Regions from separate parts of the Halalkalibacter flavus genome, predicted to be linked through region 2. Evidence: riboswitches for the same ligand, from Rfam matches in the RefSeq annotation. Region 2 holds a riboswitch; each other region holds the start of a gene.
What was found. A riboswitch is a leader RNA that binds a small molecule or an ion and turns the genes downstream of it on or off. The one in region 2 is predicted to bind thiamine pyrophosphate.
Positions count from the first base shown of each region.

Region 1: it holds a riboswitch for thiamine pyrophosphate, as region 2 does, so the genes downstream of both, thiE (thiamine phosphate synthase) here and thiT (energy-coupled thiamine transporter ThiT) in region 2, are expected to answer to the same signal.
Region 3: it holds a riboswitch for thiamine pyrophosphate, as region 2 does, so the genes downstream of both, SAY88_RS23920 (ABC transporter permease) here and thiT (energy-coupled thiamine transporter ThiT) in region 2, are expected to answer to the same signal.

Region 1 covers NZ_JAWRVK010000016.1:21,131-27,648, forward strand. The annotation lists gene thiD (bifunctional hydroxymethylpyrimidine kinase/phosphomethylpyrimidine kinase) at 1-18, opposite strand, end outside; gene thiO (glycine oxidase ThiO) at 57-1,169, opposite strand; gene SAY88_RS12090 (thiazole synthase) at 1,190-1,969, opposite strand; gene thiS (sulfur carrier protein ThiS) at 1,971-2,168, opposite strand; gene thiE (thiamine phosphate synthase) at 2,176-2,802, opposite strand; TPP riboswitch at 2,860-2,966, opposite strand; gene SAY88_RS12105 (YqgU-like beta propeller domain-containing protein) at 3,031-4,149, opposite strand; gene aspA (aspartate ammonia-lyase) at 4,386-5,807, opposite strand; gene SAY88_RS12115 (YqgQ family protein) at 5,994-6,176, opposite strand; gene SAY88_RS12120 (hypothetical protein) at 6,206-6,518, opposite strand, start outside.
Region 2 covers NZ_JAWRVK010000009.1:74,593-81,110, reverse strand. The annotation lists gene SAY88_RS08215 (carbon-nitrogen family hydrolase) at 1-188, opposite strand, end outside; gene SAY88_RS08210 (calcium/sodium antiporter) at 675-1,634, opposite strand; gene thiT (energy-coupled thiamine transporter ThiT) at 1,797-2,366, opposite strand; TPP riboswitch at 2,440-2,539, opposite strand; partial or broken gene SAY88_RS08200 (amidase family protein) at 2,575-3,866, opposite strand; gene SAY88_RS08195 (hypothetical protein) at 3,901-4,068, opposite strand; gene SAY88_RS08190 (PTS fructose transporter subunit IIABC) at 4,192-6,048, opposite strand; gene pfkB (1-phosphofructokinase) at 6,064-6,518, opposite strand, start outside.
Region 3 covers NZ_JAWRVK010000076.1:1,440-7,957, forward strand. The annotation lists partial or broken gene SAY88_RS23905 (Bcr/CflA family efflux MFS transporter) at 1-566, shown strand, start outside; gene SAY88_RS23910 (DUF4430 domain-containing protein) at 663-1,091, shown strand; gene SAY88_RS23915 (ECF transporter S component) at 1,094-1,609, shown strand; TPP riboswitch at 2,282-2,393, shown strand; gene SAY88_RS23920 (ABC transporter permease) at 2,457-3,230, shown strand; gene SAY88_RS23925 (ABC transporter substrate-binding protein) at 3,258-4,301, shown strand; gene SAY88_RS23930 (ABC transporter ATP-binding protein) at 4,320-5,063, shown strand; gene tenA (thiaminase II) at 5,091-5,759, shown strand; gene SAY88_RS23940 (hypothetical protein) at 5,931-6,254, shown strand; gene SAY88_RS23945 (sensor histidine kinase) at 6,512-6,518, shown strand, end outside.

The DNA.
Region 1 (6,518 bases), on a different contig from region 2:
CGTTTTTGCTAAAGTCATAGAAAGACCTCCTTTCTAAATCTATTTGTCCTATTCAACTAATACGTAAATCGTTCAGGCTTACAAGAGGCAAGCGGTGTATATGCTTCCTTTTCATCTAATAAGTCTGCAACCGCTACAGCTGTAATTGGGCTTAATAATATTCCATTTCGATAGTGTCCTGTTGCAAAGACAACATGTGGTGCTGCCTCAAGTTTCCCTATAAGTGGAAACCCATCCTGAGTCGCAGGACGTAATCCTGCCCATGTATGGAAAGGTGTCATTTCACCTAAGAAAGGAAAAACGTGCTTATTCCAATTTGTTAGCCTCTGTATGCCTTTTTCTGTAACATCCGTTTTGAAACCTGCTATATCTTCAGAAGCTCCGTTAACTAACGTTCCATTTCCCTTTGGAACAAGATAGCCCTGACTTGTATAAACAATATGCTTCACATGATTTACAGGTACATCATACGCGCAAATTTGCCCGCGAATTGGATAGACTGGAATACGAACTCCAAACACTTCTTCTAACTCACTAGACCAAGCACCTGAACATACAATTAAACGGTCTCCTGTAAATTGACGGCCATCTATTGCTCGCAATGTAACCGATCGCTCCCAATCAACAACTGTCACTTGTTCAAGTTGGTCTACTACATTTACACCGTTCAGGCGGCAGGCAGCTTCAAGTGCCTTTACATAGTCAGGTGCAAACACGTGACTTTCTTCTGGATAATACATTGCCGCTTTTATATCTTTTGAAAGTGTCGGTTCCATCTCCCATAGTCGACTTCCAGATATCAATTCAGTTTCTGCTCCCCATTCACGTTGCCAAGACTGCCTTGTTTCAAGTGCGAGAACATCCGCATCATGATAAACCGCATGAAGACTTCCGCTCTCCGAATATTCAAAGTCCATTTTTGAAACATTCTTTACATCGCTTTGCCATTGTTTATACACCCTTAAACTATCTAAACATAATCTAAAAAAGTCGTCTGGATCTTCACCAATTTCTGAATAAGGAGCAAGCATCCCGGCTGCAGCACCAGATGCTTGTCCTCCACAATTCGTTTTTTCTAATACTGTTACATCATAGTTACGTCTGCTAAGCTCAAATGCAGTTGCAAGACCTATGACGCCCCCTCCAAGAACCATTACTTTCTCTTGCACATGTCTCCCCCCTGCTCTTACTACTTTGAAACGAATGCTTGAAATCCACTACTTGCTGTAGCATACTTTTTCTTCGGGATTCTCCCTGCTTCGTAGGAAAGTCTCCCTGCTTCAATTGCGTATTTCATCGCTCGAGCCATCTTAACTGGGTCCTTAGCCTTTGCTACAGGGGTATTCATTAATACACCATCTGCACCTAATTCCATTGCTTGTGCAACATCCATCGCAGAACCAAGACCTGCGTCGACAATAATAGGAACATTTGCTTGTTCAATAATGAGCTCTAAATTATATGGATTTAGTATGCCTAATCCCGTTCCAATCGGAGCACCTCCTGGCATGACTGCTGCAGCCCCAGCTTCCTCTAATCGTTTACAAAGAACTGGATCATCAGAAGTATATGGTAAAACGACAAATCCCTCTTTTGCCAGGACTTCTGTTGCTTTTAGTGTTTCAATCGGATCAGGAAGCAACGTTTTCTCGTCTACACTGATTTCTACCTTAATCCAATCACTCAAGCCTGAAGCCTTTGCCAATCTTGCAATTCGAATTGCCTCTTCTGCTGTTTTCGCGCCCGAAGTGTTGGGCAAATAGGTAAAAGACATACCTTCTAAATGTTGTAAAATAGCATCCTCATTCGGAGCTCCTAGATTGACTCGTCTAATAGCAAAGGTCAACACCTCAGCTTCGGATGCCTTGATTGCTTCATTTTGGACAAATGGATTTGGATACCTACCCGTCCCAAGGAAGAAACGCGAAGATAATTCTTTACCTGCAATCGTTAATTTTTTTTGTTTCATCTCAGCCACCTCCAACGAATTGAACAAGTTCAATTCTCATGCCTTCTTTTAGTTCAGTCCCTGACCAATTGGTACGTTCAATAATATTTCCATCTACCTCAGTTACAACAAGATGTGGTTCGAGTTCAAAATGTGACACCACTTCTTCAAGGCTAGAAACGTCTACGTGATGTTCTTCCCCATTTATAATTAAACGCATCTACTATTCACCCTTTTTCCGCTAATATTTTTGTAAATTGCTGACAAACACCTTTTACATCTTTTGCACCAACAATTTCAGATATCATACAAATTCTAGTTGCACCTGCATCTAATACCTGATCTACATTGTGCAGCTTAATTCCGCCGATCGCCACAAACGGAATATTGATCTCTGCAATAACTTGCTTAATATACTCAGTTGTAACAGGATCGACGACATCTACTTTACTATTGGTATGAAAAATCGGCCCAACCCCAATGTAATCAGCTCCACCCGCTTCAGCCTCGCGAGCTTCCTCAATTTTGTGAGTGGAAAGTCCGATTATTTTATCTTGTCCCATAATCTTCCTTGCTTCAGCAAGAGGCAAATCATCTTGGCCAATGTGTATGCCATCTGCATCAACTGCAAGAGCAACATCAATGTGGTCATTTACAATAAACAACACATCATGCTTTCTTGTTAATTCACGTAGTGACTTTGCTTTGTTTAGCACATCTCTTTTGCTACTCGTTTTATCTCGTAACTGGATAATATCAACACCACCCAAAATTGCTTCTTCCATTACTTCTACAAGGTCTCTGCCTTGATGAAATTCTTCACCTGTAATCGCGTATAACTTAAACTCTCTCATGAGTAACCCACCTTTTTATACATAAAATCGAAAAAAAGCCGCATCCGAACATACGGAATACGGCTCAGATGACTTCCCTACGCTGGCGTGATCCAGATCAGGTATGAGGGTAAAAGGATAACCTTTTTCTCAGTCCACTTATGTGGACACCCCTAGTCTATAATACATACTAGTTATACAGTTATTATGACATACTGACTAAAAAAAGCAAGAGGCCAAGTTAACATCTTATTCTTCTATAAGAGGAATAGACGTCCCTTCAGACAAGTCCATAACCATCTCGAAGCGATCTCCAAATAGCAAGAAAGATCCTTCAGGTGAAACATGAATAGGAACATGCCTTTCTAATACAGTCAGCTTTTCTTCAGCATCTCTTTGAATATCATAAGCAACCAACTCAAAACCATCAGTGTAACTAAAGAAATCACTGCTATATTGTGGTCTTAAGTAGTAAAAAATTCCATGTACATCATCATAAGAGTAATAAGGGATCCACCATTGTTCCGAATATGTGTTAAGAATGGGCATGTCAATATGCCTAAAAGCATTTTGCTCATCATAAAATGTGTATGTGGAATACAGGTCATATACAGATTCCACTGTTACAGAGAGCGAGAGACCATCCGGGAAACTCATATATGCAATTACAGCATCCTGCCATTTTTTCACCTCCCCACTATTTACATTGACTTCATATAGAGGTGCTTGAAAATTAGGTTCGAGTTCTTCCCATTTTAAATACCCGACATCAGTAGCCGAAATCCATTGTACATAGGACTGTTCCAAATCGATACTTCTCACTTTCGTTTCAGCTACATCAACTACATACGTTTCAAATTCCCAATCTGGTAAAAAAGCAATCAAAATAAACGTATCAAGTTTATATGGATTCCAGTATGCAGTATATTCTTCGCCGTAATCTTTGATCGTCTGCCTTATCTCACCATTCCGGTCAATAATAACTAAGTGAGCCTCATTATCTACCGTTATATGCGAAATAGCAAATAAAGAGTAATCGGCATTAGCACGGACCTCTGTAATCCACCCGCCCACCTCAACAAAACTTGATGAATGTCCTGTAGAAAGGTGATGTTTATAAAGACTTGAACGCTCTTCTTGTTCTTGCAAATACAAAAGCGTATCATCGTCAAACCAACCTATAATTTCCGTTACAACATGTTCGTTTTGTATAGGTGTAATATCAGCCCCTGTAAAGAAAGAGGTTGATACATCTCGCTTAATTGGTTGATATTCGAAACTTCTTGGTAAGGGTTGACTCTCTAACGGAGCTTGGGTACAGGCTGAAACCATAAAAAGAATCCCAATAATATATACAATTCGCTTCATCTTTCCCCTCCCTCTCATTTAAGCACTTTCGTCTATAGTATTAGACGAAAATAACCCCTTAGACGTTTCAATTTTTTCACACAAAAAAGAAAGATACCTCACACCTTCCGGCCCACTAAATTACTACATTATAGCAGAAAGAGAGATATTTGTACTATGTTTTAGTAAAATAAAAATAGGCACTTATAAAGGTGATTTTACCTTTTAAGTGCCTTCTATACATAAGTCAATGAATCTTACATTTCACCATCTATAAACCTCGAACCAGCAATTCCAGGATTCGTCATTTCCTTTGGATCAAGAATTTCATTCAATTCCTCTTCCGACAAAATTCCTCTTTCAAGACAAATTTCCCGAACTGGCCGATTTGATTGAATTGCTTCTTTCGCCACCCTAGAAGCTACCTCATAACCAACATGAGGATTAATCGCTGTTACAATTCCAACACTTCTTTCAACCATCTGACGGCAATGTTCTACATTAGCAGTCATTCCCTCAATTGCATATTTCCTAAAGACACTTATTCCATTTTGCAAAATTGAAAAGGACTGCAATAAATTAAACACCAAGACGGGCTCCATAACATTTAGCTCTAATTGACCAGCCTCAGAAGCCAAACTTATCGTATGATCATTTCCAATGACTTGAAATGAAATTTGATTTACAACTTCGCACATAACAGGATTTACTTTCCCAGGCATAATGGAAGAACCCGGTTGTCTTGGTGGAAGATTAATTTCGTTAATCCCTGTACGTGGTCCAGAACTCATTAAGCGTAAGTCATTGGCCATCTTCGATAAATTAATAGCCATAATTTTTAGAGCACTTGATACTTCTGTATAAGCATCTGTATTTTGAGTTGCATCTACTAAATCCTCTGCAGTTTCAAATGGGTAACCTGTAATATCTGCTAAGTAATCTGCTATTTTTTTAATATACTCGGGTTTTGCATTTAGCCCTGTACCAACTGCTGTTGCCCCCATATTCACTTCATATAAATGCCCAACAGATCTCTCAATTCGACCTAGATCCCGACTGAGCACACGCTGATAAGCGCCAAATTCTTGTCCAAGTCTAATTGGTACCGCATCTTGCAAATGCGTGCGACCCATTTTTAAAACATCATCAAACTCTTTTTCTTTAAGCTTTAATGCTTGAATCAATTCATCTAGTTCTTTTCTCAACCCATCAGCTAATCGGAGAGCAGCAATATGAATCGCTGTTGGAAAGGCATCATTTGTTGATTGTGCCATATTCACATGAGTGTTAGGACTAACTCGCATATATTCGCCTTTTTTGCCACCGAGTATTTCAATTGCTCGGTTAGCAATAACTTCATTTGCATTCATATTAAATGAAGTTCCTGCTCCTCCTTGAATTGAATCAACAATAAACTGATCTAGAAATTTACCATTTATGATTTCATCCGCCGCTGTAATAATTGCGTCTGCAATATTTACTGTAAGAACTCCAACATCACGGTTTGCCATCGCAGCCGCCTTTTTTACATACCCAAACGCACGAACTAACTCAGGGTGTGGCGGGTAGCCTGTAATGGGGAAATTCTCCCTTGCACGCATTGTTTGAATTCCATAATAAGCTTCCTTCGGTACTTGCTTCTCTCCGATTAGGTCGCGTTCCGTCCGATATTCTGACATTCACATCTGTCTCCTTTTTCGATGTTTACTTCAAATAACTAATACGATTGTCCTTTTTTATCCTATGTAATCAGCCTTTGAATGTGAACGCTTCAACAGATACCTCCTTCTTAAAGTATTCTTTGGGAGTTAATTGCAATACATTTCACTAACTACAATTACTCCCTATCTAATAAGGTTCGTTGCTTATTTCAGTAACCTAATTTCATTTCGCAAGATAAGAAGTCCTTGCTGAAACGTTTCTGTATCAATCATCTTCCATTCATACAGCTCTCGTAATTCATCTTCCATTAAAGCAAGATCTATAGAGCGATCACGTGTATAGACGATGGATCCATGTTTTTTTAGCAACTGTCTTACATCATACATCGTTTTCAAAACATTCACCTCAAAAACCATTATAACAGCTTTAGAACCGCTACGAAAAGAAGCCACACAAGCGGTGTAAATGAGATAAACGAATGACGCCAAAATACTTGACGTATTTGCGTTTGAACAAATACACCTAACCCTAATGCAGCAGTAAACAAAAATGAAGCTGCAATAGTAAAAAACGTTCTAAATTCAAGTAAGCCCCATTCCATTCCCATTAAGAAGAATAGCAATGCTAAAACTAAAATTAAAACTTTATCTTCTGGGTGAAAAAAACCAAGTGTAGGATGAAAACGACTAAAACAAGCCACAATAAACAAAAGAGATAAAATCGATAAT
Region 2 (6,518 bases):
ACATCCTTATCTGGTTTAATTGTCACTTCCAATGTAGGTAGCGTATAAGCTGTCGTCCACATTTCAGGTAGGACAAGGATATCAGGCTGTTGTTCCTTACAAATCTGCTCTGCCCACATTTTTATCTTTTCCCGGTTTTTAGCAGGATTGCCAGGGACAATATCCATTTGATATGAAGCTATTTTCATATTACTTCTCCTCCCATTACGTTGTATGTATCTTTCCATTATATCATTGGTTAAAAGAGAAACCGAAATAAGAATGGTTATTCCTTATCGAGGTTTTCATTCTAAAGGCTGTTTTCGTAACGATTGATGCTGTGAAGAAACGTTTTTCTCGTAGTGAAATACAGTGGAAGTCACTCGACTCCTGCGGGATGAAGAGGGAGGCCACTGAAAAAGGTACGGTTTTGACCTTTTTCAGTGACCTTTAAGCAATGAGCGGAACCGTTGCTTCCTCGAATCCGCTAAAAAGGACTTTTTCAGTGCCCTCATGAAGAGGTAGGGGCAGTACACACCCGCAAGGAGGCTCGACACCTCCTTGCGGGTGCGAGTGGCTGGAGCGCAATGTAACGAACATGAGGAGAACACGTATCCCCAAAAACAACAATGTATGCGAAAACATCCTTCTAAAAAAACAACAAAACCTTACCAATGGTTTTGTTGTTTATCTATTTAATTTCTCATAATAATATATATTAAATATATTATATAAAATATCGTTAAAGCCATCCCCTCGTATTTTTTCACTTTATAGTGTGTACGAGAGAAGATAAACAAGATAATCGTTAGCACAAGTAGCACAAAAATATCAAAAAATAATTTATCATTCACCGGTAAAGGAGAGATTATAGATGCAACCCCAAGGACAAATAACACATTAAAGATGGAGCTTCCAACAATATTCCCTAAGGCTATCTCACTTTGTTGTTTCATTGCAGCAGTGATTGATGTAATTAGCTCAGGTAAAGAAGATCCTATAGCAACTATTGTTAGTCCTACTAACGTCTCACTCATCCCAAAGCGTAAAGCAATATCCGTACTACTTTCTACAACCAAATATCCGCCTAATACAATAGCCGCCAACCCTCCAATAGTAATAAGAATGCTCTTACCCCATCCTCCAGTTTGGTCAATGTTTTTGCCTTCACCAATTTCATCTTCACGGCTATTCCTAGCAGCTTCAATTACATAATACAAAAATATAGCAAAAAATAACAAGAAGATAATTCCATCACTTCGAGTAATAAAATTTTCATTTGTAAATTGGAGAGTCCTATCACTCATAACTACGAGTAATGCAACCGTAGCTAGAAAGGCAAATGGAATTTCTTTTTTTATTGTTGGCCTTTCGACAGCTAAAGGGAAAATAGCTGCCGTCACCCCAACAACTAAAGACATATTTAATAAATTACTACCAACAATGTTACCGATTGTGACATCCGCATTCCCTTCTAAAGCAGCAATGATACTAACTGTTGCTTCAGGGGCCCCTGTACCAAAAGCTACAATTGTTAACCCTACAATAAGAGGTGGAACACGAAACAATGCAGCAATATTAGACGAACCATCAATAAAGTAATCCGCCCCTTTAATTAATAACCCAAAACCTATTAAGAGTAAAAGATATACCATCTTATTATCACCCGTCCATTTTGTAATCTTTTTTACTTTACACAAATTGAAGGGATTTTAACCTTTTTCCGCCAACAAAAAAAAAACGACTCACATGGAGTGCACTGAAACTCTCAGCTTTTCAGTGTACTCGTCACATAGAGTCATTTTTACCTAATCCTATTATGCTGCATCTGAAACTTTTCTCTGGCGTTTTGCCAAGAAGAACTGAGGATACTTTTTTGAAAGTAAAATTAATACAACAAGCGTCAGCAACATCTCAGGTATTAAATAAGAGATATTATAATAAAAAGAATATAGGCTAGCATTCATTCCATCTGGAGCATATTCTCCAAACCATACTACACCTGATGTAAAGTGACTAAAAAAGCGTAGTGTCGTAGCAAATAAAAGCCCTGTAACAATATGCGTCGTGCTAGGAACCAAGTCTTTTTTCAACATAAAAATGCTCGCGAATCCCACTACAAGATACGCTAATGGATAATCTAGAATTAACTGTACCGGGTGTACAACATATCCCCCAAGCAGCAGATTTAATAATCCGACTAATAACCCTGTTACTACACCCATTTTCCAACCTCGTCGAAAGGCAATAATAAAAATAGGAACCATAATCAGCGAAATCGAACCACCCATTGCCCAAAGAGCCCCAAACTTTACATTACTTAAGACAATCGCTAAACCTGTCATCACTGCCACTTCAATCATTGTTAATAAACGATCTCGAAACATGAAAAAACCTCCTTTTGTTTTTATCCACAAGAGGAGGAAAAGTGTCAAAATAAAATGAGCACAAATAAGCACAAATTATTAACAGCCACTTCCCTACGCTAGTTTAAACTAGATCAGGTTCTAAGAGTTGAGGGTTACCCTCTCTCAGTCACTTGACACCCCTAGTGGATATTGCTTGAAACTGTCCATTATATTATATCATATTCTACTAAAAGGTTGGATTTCTTCTTATATTTCCCAACTTTTCAAACGCAGCTGCAACTTCAATTAACTTATTTTCTGTAAATGCTTTTCCTGTGAACGTAATCCCAACCGGTTCTCCTTCTTCTGTATAACCTGCCGGAACTGTAATAGATGGATAACCTGCCTTAGCTGGAATCACTGCTCCAAGATTATTTGGAAAAACAATGATGTCAAGATCATCCTTGAGCAGCGCCGCGTCAATACCAATTTCAGTGGAATGATATTGATCAAATAAAAGCGCATCTAAATAGTCAACCTCAGTTAATGTTCCGCTAGTCCTATCTGATTTTGTAAGCAAAGACTGGCCGTATTTCAGCCTCCTCTCTGCATCTTCTTGGTTAAAACGAATGACGTCAGTAAGATTATGTACTGGTAGTTGCGAGCTAACTTCTTGTAAATAAGCATTTAAGTTAGCCTTAAATTCATGCACCAACACGTCTATCGTCCAATTCTCTTGTGCTGATGGGATAACGATTTCATCAACCACTTCTGCTCCCCCACTTTTCAACGTTCCTATAGCTTGATTAAGGATCGCTTTTTTTTCGTCACTCAATTGATTAAAAAAGGGATCTCTCGCCACACCAATCCTTTTTCCTATAAGTGTAGGCGAACGAAGAGCATTTAATAAAGAGTCGGCAGAAAGTGAGCTCCTTTTTGTTACAACATCCTTCTCATCTTCTCCCATCATCGCTACTAAAACATAAACAGCATCCTTTGACGAGCCATTGGACCTGCTGTATCTTGAGTATGAGAAATAGGAATTATCCCATGTCTACTAATAAGGCCCACCGTTGGTTTAATGCCAACAAGACTATTTTGACTCGATGGACTTAAGATGGATCCTGATGTCTCCGTACCAATTGCAACAGTTGCCAGATTTGCTGCAATAGCAGCACCAGAACCTGAGCTTGAACCACCAATATCAAACTTTCCGGGCCCATACGGGTTTAACACTTGCCCTCCTCGTGAGCTATAACCACTTGGCATATTTTCAGTTGACATAAAATATGCCCATTCCGACATGTTCGTTTTCCCTAAAATAATAGCTCCTGCTTCACGGAGCTTTTTCACTAAGAATGCATCTTCATTTGCATAGTGCTCCGCTAGTGCCAATGAACCAGCACTCGTATGAAGCTTGTCTTTTGAATCTATATTATCTTTTAACAACACAGGAATTCCATGAAGTGGTCCTCTCGTCTTTCCATTTGCACGTTCTAGATCTAATACGTCTGCTATATGAAGAGCATCTGGATTCACTTCAATAACTGAATTTAAAGTAGGACCGGAACAATCAATGCGAGAAATTCGATTTAAATAAAATGAAAACTAGTTCTTTTGCCGAAACCTCTTTACTCTCCATTTTTTTTTGTATTTCTTCAATGGTTGCATCTAATAACCAACTCTTTTCAATCTCTTTTAGTTTTGGGTTGATCATCTCAAGACCTACTTTCATTGACATGATATTATTCCATTATACTGAGTGTTTTGTGAGTAAACTAGTAAGAAGCATGAGGAGTACAAAGAAAAACAGGCAGTCTCAAAGGTCATTTTGACCATTTGAGACTGCCTATTATCTTCCTGTTTATACGGTCTTCTTCTTCCAAACTCCTAAAACTAATGCTGTCACAATAGCACCAACAACAATAGCGAATAAATACATAAACCAACCACCAGACACAAGCCCGATAACAAAAATCCCACCATGTGGAGCTGGCAAGCCAATTCCAAATAATGCTGTAAGCCCACCTGCTACTGCTGCCCCAGCCACACAAGCCGGAATAACTCGACCCGGATCAGCTGCAGCAAAAGGAATGGCACCTTCCGTAATAAAGGACGCACCTAAAATATAATTTGTCTTACCTGCTTCTTGCTCTTGCTTCGTAAACTTACGTTTAAAGAATGTTGTTGCTAATGCAATTCCAAGTGGTGGAACCATACCACCAGCCATTACAGCCGCATGAGGACCAAAGTTGCCCGCATCAATCATCGCGATACCAAAAGTAAAGGCAGCTTTGTTAATTGGACCACCCATATCGATTGCCATCATACCGCCAAGAATGATTCCTAGGAGTACCATATTTGTAGTACCCATACCACCTAACCAGCCTTCAAGTCCGCGGTTAATCGCACTTAGTGGTGTAACAAGAAGTAACATGATCATACCCGTTAAGAAAATATTGAATACAGGATAGAACAAAATCGTCGTAATCCCGCTCAGTTGTTGTGGTAAACCAGCTAATAGCTTCTTTACAAGAAGGGCAATGTAACCACCTAAGAAACCTGCAATTAATCCACCTAAGAAACCTGCATCTCCATTTACAGCAATTAAACCACCAACCATACCAGCAGCAAAACCTGGACGATCAGCAATACTCATCGCAATAAAGGCAGCAAGAACCGGAATCATTAGTGCAAAGGCTGTGCCTCCACCAATGTCCATTAACATTTGGGCAAACTCATTATTTAAGTCAATATCAATTAAGAAGGAAAGCGCGATTAAAATACCTCCACCGACAACAAATGGGAGCATATTCGAAACACCATTCATAAGGTGTTTATAAAATCCACCGCCAGATTTTCCTTTTTCTTGATTTCCATCATTTCCACCAGAACCGCCAGACCCTGTATAAACTGGAACATTCCCAGATTTAGCTTGATCAACAAGTTCTTTTGTACGACGGATTCCATCTGTTACTGGCACTTCAATAACCTTTTTACCAGCGAAGCGATCCATTTCCACTTTTGTACTCGCTGCAACGATAATTGCTTGAGCATTTTCAATTTCCTCTGGCGTTAGTTGATCTTTCACTCCACCAGAACCATTTGTTTCAACTTTAATAGTTAATCCTTGTTTTTTCGCTTCATCTTTTAGAGCATCCGCCGCCATAAAAGTATGAGCAATTCCTGTTGGACAACCTGTAACAGCTAACAGATCATACCCATCTTTTGCTGGCGTTTTTTCTTCTTCTTCTTTCTCCAATTGCTCTTGTTCTTTTTTATCAATAGCAGCGACAACGTCAGCCTCTGTGTTTGCTTCTAATAAAGCCGTACGGAAAGCCTCATCCATTAAAAACGTAGACAACCGTGATAATGTTGCTAAATGCTCTTCATTTGCTCCAGCTGAAGCAGCAATCATAAAGAATAAGTGAGTAGGCTGGCCATCAAGCGCTTCATAATCTAATCCGCTATCTGAGCGACCAAAAGCAATCGACGGAGTTTTAACAGCTTCACTTTTTGCATGAGGGATTGCGATTCCATCGCCAAGACCCGTTGTACTTTGCTCCTCCCTTGCAAGTATTGCTTTTTTATACTCAGATGCACTATTTAATCTGCCAGCGTCATCTAGCTTTTTGACTAATTCATCTATCGCTGATGCTTTGTCGCTAGCTTTCATATTGAGAACGATTGTATCTCTTTTTAATAAATCTGAAATTCTCATCCTATTCATCCCTTTCTATTCTAATTCTTTGATATTAATTTCCATCATTAATGCCTCTACTTTTTCCCTTTCTGCAAATCCTTTAGAAAAAGCGGTCGCACTCCCTGTTGCAACTGCAAATTTAAATGAATCTTCTAGTGACATATTTTCTGTTTTAGCCGCTAAGAAACCAGCAACAACGGAATCCCCCGCTCCAACAGAGTTCTTCACTTCCCCTTTAGGAGTATTAGCGAAAAGGATTTGATCCTTTGTTCCTAACACTGCTCCATCGCCTGCAAACGAAACCAAAACATATTCGATTCCTTTTCCAAGAAGTTCTCGGACATAAGGAATGGCTTCTTGTGGTTCATGTAGTGTTACCGAAAACAACTCTCCTAGCTCATGGTGATTCGGTTTAATAAACGTTGGCTGAGCTTCAAGTACTTTTGTCATGGCTTCACCGCTTGAATCAATAAAAACCTCAGCGTTTC
Region 3 (6,518 bases), on a different contig from region 2:
ATGCATTAACTGTTGGTTTCATCCATGGTGGAAGTTTTGCTTATGTTGCTGGAACTCCTTTTGTGTATCAAGGGATTTATGATGTGTCTCCTCAAGTATTCAGCGTATTGTTCGGCATTAATGGGCTTGCTATTATTTTGGGGAGCTTTACCATCGGGCGCTTAGGTGGAATTGTTCATGAAAGGAGTTTGTTACGTATTGCGGTAATCATCGCGGTAAGTGCTACTTTCTTCCTGTTAGTAATGACCATCGTTGAAGGACCTCTGGCAACACTCGTAATTCCGATCTTTATTTATATGACTTCCATGGGGATGATCACAACGAGTACCTTCTCTTTGGCGATGCAAAAACAAGGCCACCGTGCGGGGAGCGCGAGTGCGGTGTTAGGTACCCTTTCCTTGTTCCTCGGTTCAATGGTTTCCCCACTTGTTGGGATTAACGAAGCGACGGCGGTACCGATGGGAGCAATTTTGTTTTTTACTTCATTGCTTGGAGCTATCGCTTTTTTCAAGCTGACAAACATGCAGCAGGTCGAACCGAGTGTACAAGTTAAGGTAGGAGGGTGATGCCAAAAAGGCTAGTCCCCAGCCTATATGTCTTGAATACATGCTTACAAGTAACGCGGACAAACTACTATTGATTCTAGTTTAGGAGGAATGGGAATGAGATATTTGTTTTCTATTTTATTTGCAGTTTTGCTCACATTATCGGGATGTGGAGCAAACAATGAAACGGTCGAAGAACCGGTTCAAGATGAAACTACTGAGGAAGCACAAGAAGAGGCAGAGGGTGTTGAGGAAACCCATGCTACGATTGTGTTAAGTGAAGAAGATCCTGAGAATATCCTAAGCGAGGATACGATATCGTTCGAAAAAGGACAAACGCTTATGGAAGTAATGGATGAGCATTATGACATTACAACGGCGTATGAAGGAGCGTTTATCTCAGGAATTAATGGAATTGAAGCAGATGATGAAACATCAAGTTATTGGCTCTATACGATCAACGGGGAAGAAGCATTAGTAGGGGCAGCTGAATACGAAATTGAACATGGAGACTTGATTCATTTTCATTACGCTTCGATTGAATAGGCATGTCAATTCGCCGAATTACGTTGCTAGCCATGCTCAGTGCTCTTTGTGTGGTAGGCCGAATGGCTTTTGCTCATATTCCTAATGTTCAACCGGTTACGTCCATTATTATAATCACAGCGATGTTTATGGGACCGGTCAATGGCCTCATTCTAGGTTTTGTCAGTACGGTATTAACGAATATGACATTAGGAACAGGCATATGGACCTTTTGGCAAATCATTTCTTGGTCTGTGATTGGGCTTCTCTCTGGCTGGATGGGAAGAGCTCATACGAAGTGGGGTATACCTTTCCTTGTTCTCATCATGTACGCAGGATTTTGTGGTTATTTTTATGGATTTGTCATCTCGTTAAATATGCTGTTCATTAGCGATCGCTTTATCGCGTATTACTTAGCTGGGCTCCCATTTGACACAAACCATGCGATAGGGAATATGATTTTCTTTTCACTCCTTTATCCAGTCATGAGTAGGGTTTTTGTTCATTATTTAAAGAAAGGTCCATTTTCATCGATATAATGAAGGATGTTAAGCTTAAAGGGGCTTTTGAAAAGCAAAATCTTTGTTACAGTGGGATAAAGATTAAGGTATATATTATTTGAGGCGGAGATCGTTACGATTTTCGTCTCTTTTTTCAGGTTTCTTGGGAGAATTGGGCATTATGAAAGGCTTGTTCGGTGTTATGGGAAAGGGGATTAGGTGTTCATAAGAGGGATGAAGACCTGATTGTTGCTCTGGGAAAGGGAATTGGGTCTTCATAAAGGGATGAAGACCTGATCGTGCTCTGGGAAAGGGGATTGGGTCTTCATAGGAGGGATGAAGACCTGATTGTTGTGTTAGGAAAGGGGATTAGGTGTTCATAAGAGGGATGAAGACCTGATTGTTTCTTTGGGAAAGGGGATTAGGTCTTCATAAGAGAGATGAAGACCTGATTGTTTCTTTGGGAAAGGGGATTGGTCTTCATAAGAGGGATGAAGACCTGATCGTTGCTCTTGGAAAGGTATTGGGTCTTCATAAAGCAAATGAAAGCCCGTTCGGTGATATAGCAAGGAGAAAGAGGTCTTCAAGCGTCCGGGAAAAGGATCGCGCTCTATTCTAACTAGAGGGTGGTAATTGCATTAAATAGTTGTTTAAAAGAACAGAATATTGTACAAAGTCAAAATGTGTGATAAGCTTTTCTAGAAAATTTATGAAAAATAATAGGGGAGCTATGAGGTTGGCTGAGAGGATATCCCGATGAAGATATCGACCCTTAAACCTGATCTGGGTAATGCCAGCGGAGGGATGTTTATTAGAATTACATGTTGACATGTAAAGTCTACACGCCTCTAAGGTGTGTAGACTTTTTTTGTGAAAGGAGGGTTTCATGGAACGTTTGCGTCAGTCGATCCGTTCAGTGGCTCCAGCGATCATTGCCATTATTATGTTTCTTGTCGTATGGGAAGTGGCTGTCTGGATTTGGGACGTTGAAAAGTGGATCTTACCAGCGCCAAGCTTGATTGTTCTTACGTTATTTGACACGTGGCATCTATTACCGGAACATATCTGGATGACCACAAAAGAAGCGCTGCTTGGTTTCTTATTAGGAATTATCGTTGCGTTAGTAATGGCTTTTATTTTAGATTTTTCACCGTTTTTACGTAAAAGTTTTTACCCGATTCTCTTATTCTCGCAAACGATTCCTATTATTGCGATTGCGCCGTTACTCATTATTTGGTTTGGTTATGGGATTTTGCCTAAAGTTCTTGTCGTTGCATTAGTCACTTTTTTTCCGGTAGTCGTTAGTGTTGTTGAGGGACTGCAATCAAGTGATCGCGATATGATCCGGCTTGTTCGGTCGATGGGTGGATCGCAACTGCAGGTATTTTCTTCTGTCAGGTTCCCGCATGCATTACCTTATTTATTTACAGGGTTGAGAATTGGGGCTACATATAGTGTGCTGGCAGCAGTAATTTCTGAGTGGGTCGGTGCAAGTTCTGGGTTAGGTATTTATTTAATCAAAGCTCAAAGCTCGTTTGCGACAGATAGGGTCTTTGTTGTTATTGTGTTGATTTCACTTTTAAGCTGCCTTTTATTTTTAGTTGTTGTACTACTCGGCAGACTCATGATGCCGTGGAAACATAAGTCTCATAAAAAATAAACAAATTAGGTCTGAGGAGAGAGTCCGATGTCAAAAAAATTAAGTGCATTTTTATTTTTCATTATCATGCTTATGTTAGTTGGTTGTAACCAAGCAGAAGAGTCAAGTCAAGGGGGAGAGGCCGAAACGGAGGTTGAATCGGAAACAGGGGAAGAGTTACCAGCTGAATCTACAGAGTTAATGGAAGCAACGTTTATATTAGATTGGGTTCCTAACACAAATCATACGGGTATTTATGTTGCGAAAGAAAAAGGGTATTTTGAAGAGGAAGGGATTGATTTAACGATTATCGAACCAGCTATGGAAGGAGCCGTACCAGTTGTCGCAGCAGGACAAGCTGATTTTGGGATTGGCTCTCAGACAGGCGTGACAATTGCTAGATCAACAGGTATTCCAGTTGTTTCGATTGCAGCTGTCATTCAGGAGCACACATCTGGTTTTGCTTCCCCAGTTGAGAAAGACATTACATCACCAGAGGATTTTGAAGGAAAGACATATGGTGGATTTGGTGGTGCGGAAGAAGAAGCAATTTTGGATACGGTATTAAATCAGCATGGGGTTGATCCTTCTTCGGTAGATAATGTGATTGTTGGATCTGCTGACTTTTTTGCGAATACGAAAAGAGACATAGATTTTCAATGGATTTTTTATGGGTGGACAGGAATTGAAGCTGAAGTTCGTGGTGAGGACATTAATATGATTTACCTTAAAGATATTGATCCTGTTTTTAATTATTATTCTCCTGTTATTTTTAGCAGTGAAGCCGTGATTGAAGAGCAGCCTGAGCTAGTTGAAAAGTTTGTAAGAGCTGTCTCGAAAGGATATGAATTTGCGGTTGAGCAGCCATCAGAAGCTGCGGAGATCTTAATTGCCGCTAGCCCAGAAACAAATGAAGAACTGATTCGTGCATCACAAGAGTGGTTAAGCCCACGTTACAAAGGGGATGCAGAAAAATGGGGTATTCAAGAGGAACATATTTGGAATGATTTTTCAGAGTGGATGCTTGAAGCAGGTTTGATTGAAACAGAAGTACCGACTGAAGAAGCGATGACAAATACGTTCTTGCCTTAATGAAAGGTTGTAGTCAATATGGAAATCAACATTCGTAATCTCCATCATTCCTTTGACGGGGAACCGGTCATTAAAGGAGTAAACTTGTCACTTCAAAAAGGGGAATTTGTTTCGTTAATTGGACCAAGTGGCTGTGGCAAAAGTACCTTGTTTAATCTCATTACGGGTCTTGATATTCCAGAAGAGGGAGAAATTTCATTTGACGGAGTGAATGTGATAGGGCAACGTGGGCATAGCAGTTATATGATGCAAAAGGATTTATTGTTCCCATGGAAAACCGTACTTGAAAATGTCCTTCTAGGTCCTAAGATAACAAGACACCAAACGGAACAACTAAAAGAAGAGGCACTTTCTCTTTTTCCTCTGTTTGGATTAGAAGGATATGAGCATCATTATCCGGGAGTTTTATCAGGGGGAATGAAGCAGAGGGCTGCGTTGCTTCGAACGTTCTTGCATAAAAAGGAACTCATGCTATTAGATGAGCCATTTGGAGCGTTAGATGCATTAACTCGTGAGAAAATGCATAGTTGGCTTTTGCAAATATGGAGTCAAATGCAACGTACAGTCTTATTTATTACACATAGTATTGATGAAGCCATCTTCTTATCAGACCGTATTTATGTGTTAGGACCACGTCCTACGGAAGTCATATTAGAAGTAAAGGTTCCATTGCCAAGACCTAGGAAAAAGGAAATGACTGTCACTCGTGAATATCTAGAGTTAAAAAGGCAATTGATGAACGCACTATACGAAATGAACTAAATAGATGATAAAGAGAGGATGAATGATATGAAATTTTCAGAACAACTTCGTAAAAAGGTAGACTCTATTTGGAATGCAAGCTTTGAGCATCCATTTGTTACGGGAGTAGCTGATGGTTCATTGCCAATTGAATGTTTCAAATATTATGTACAACAGGATTCCTTTTATCTTTCGAAATTTGCTCAAGTACAATCCATTGGGGCTGCGAAAGCGTTGGACTTTCACACGACATCGCAAATGGCATTTCATGCAAAATCCACATTTGATGCAGAGCATATGCTTCATGAAGGATTTGCCAAAGACTTAGGATTAGAAAAGAATAGCGAAGGTCATATGGCGGCTGAACCAGCTCCAACGGCAGTAGCCTATACGAACCACTTATTTTCTGTTGCGTATAAAGGCTCTTTAGGAGAAGTCATTGCTGCAATTTTACCTTGTTATTGGTTGTATTGGGAAATCGGAGAAAAATATAAAGGTTCTAATCCAGAACATCTCGTTTATCAAAAGTGGATTGATACTTATGGTGACGAGTGGTTTGCAACGTTAGTAAAGGAACAAATAGACCGTTTGGATGAATGGGCAGAAAAAGCTTCAGAAGAAGAAAAGCAACGTATGGAAGCTATTTTTGTTACAAGTAGCAAGTATGAGTATATGTTTTGGGAAATGTCTTATACGTTAGAGAAGTGGCCTGTGTAAGATGTAGTTATATTATTAGGGGTTATCGCAAAATGCGATAACCCTTTAACGTATGTATGACCAGGATTTGTCGAGAGTGCTAATTCATATTTAGGAAAAGTTTTTCCTCATAAATAATGTAGAAATCAAAATAATAAAGTTAAATGTAGGAAAGGGGAGTTTAAAACCTAGATGATGAATTCTATGATCAATCATATTGGTTGGATAAGATCTGTATTTAATTGGGGGAGGCGAACACAGCAAATATTTGGAGCTAGACGCAACAACGTTGGCGGCGTGATGTTCTCAATTTTAGGAATAGGAATTGGTGCGGTGGCCTACAGCCTTTTAACGAATCGTGAAAATAGGTTGCAACCGATTAGTAATTTCATTAATAATAATCAATTCCATACGATAAGAGGATCAGATCAAACAGCTATGGCAGAGTTTTCAGAAGAAATAACGGCTGAGACGCCAAAAAAGGCAGACGATATTGATTACGGTGAGCTTTTTTAATGAATATGTTATTTCGGCCCATAAGAAGTAGCTTATTGCTGTTTCATGGGCTATTAACTCTTCTTGTGACTATCATCAATAATTCACATGAGTTTAAGCGCTTTTGTTTTGTGCATATTCAGACATATTGTTGAAGTCTGAAATTGTAAATGTTTCCAATCAATGAATGTCTTTTGCGTGATATAATTTAATAGAGATAACTAGTAATAGAAGTTTAAGAGAAGCTTAAAAGGCGAAGGCATGGAAAGGATTTTATTATGAAAG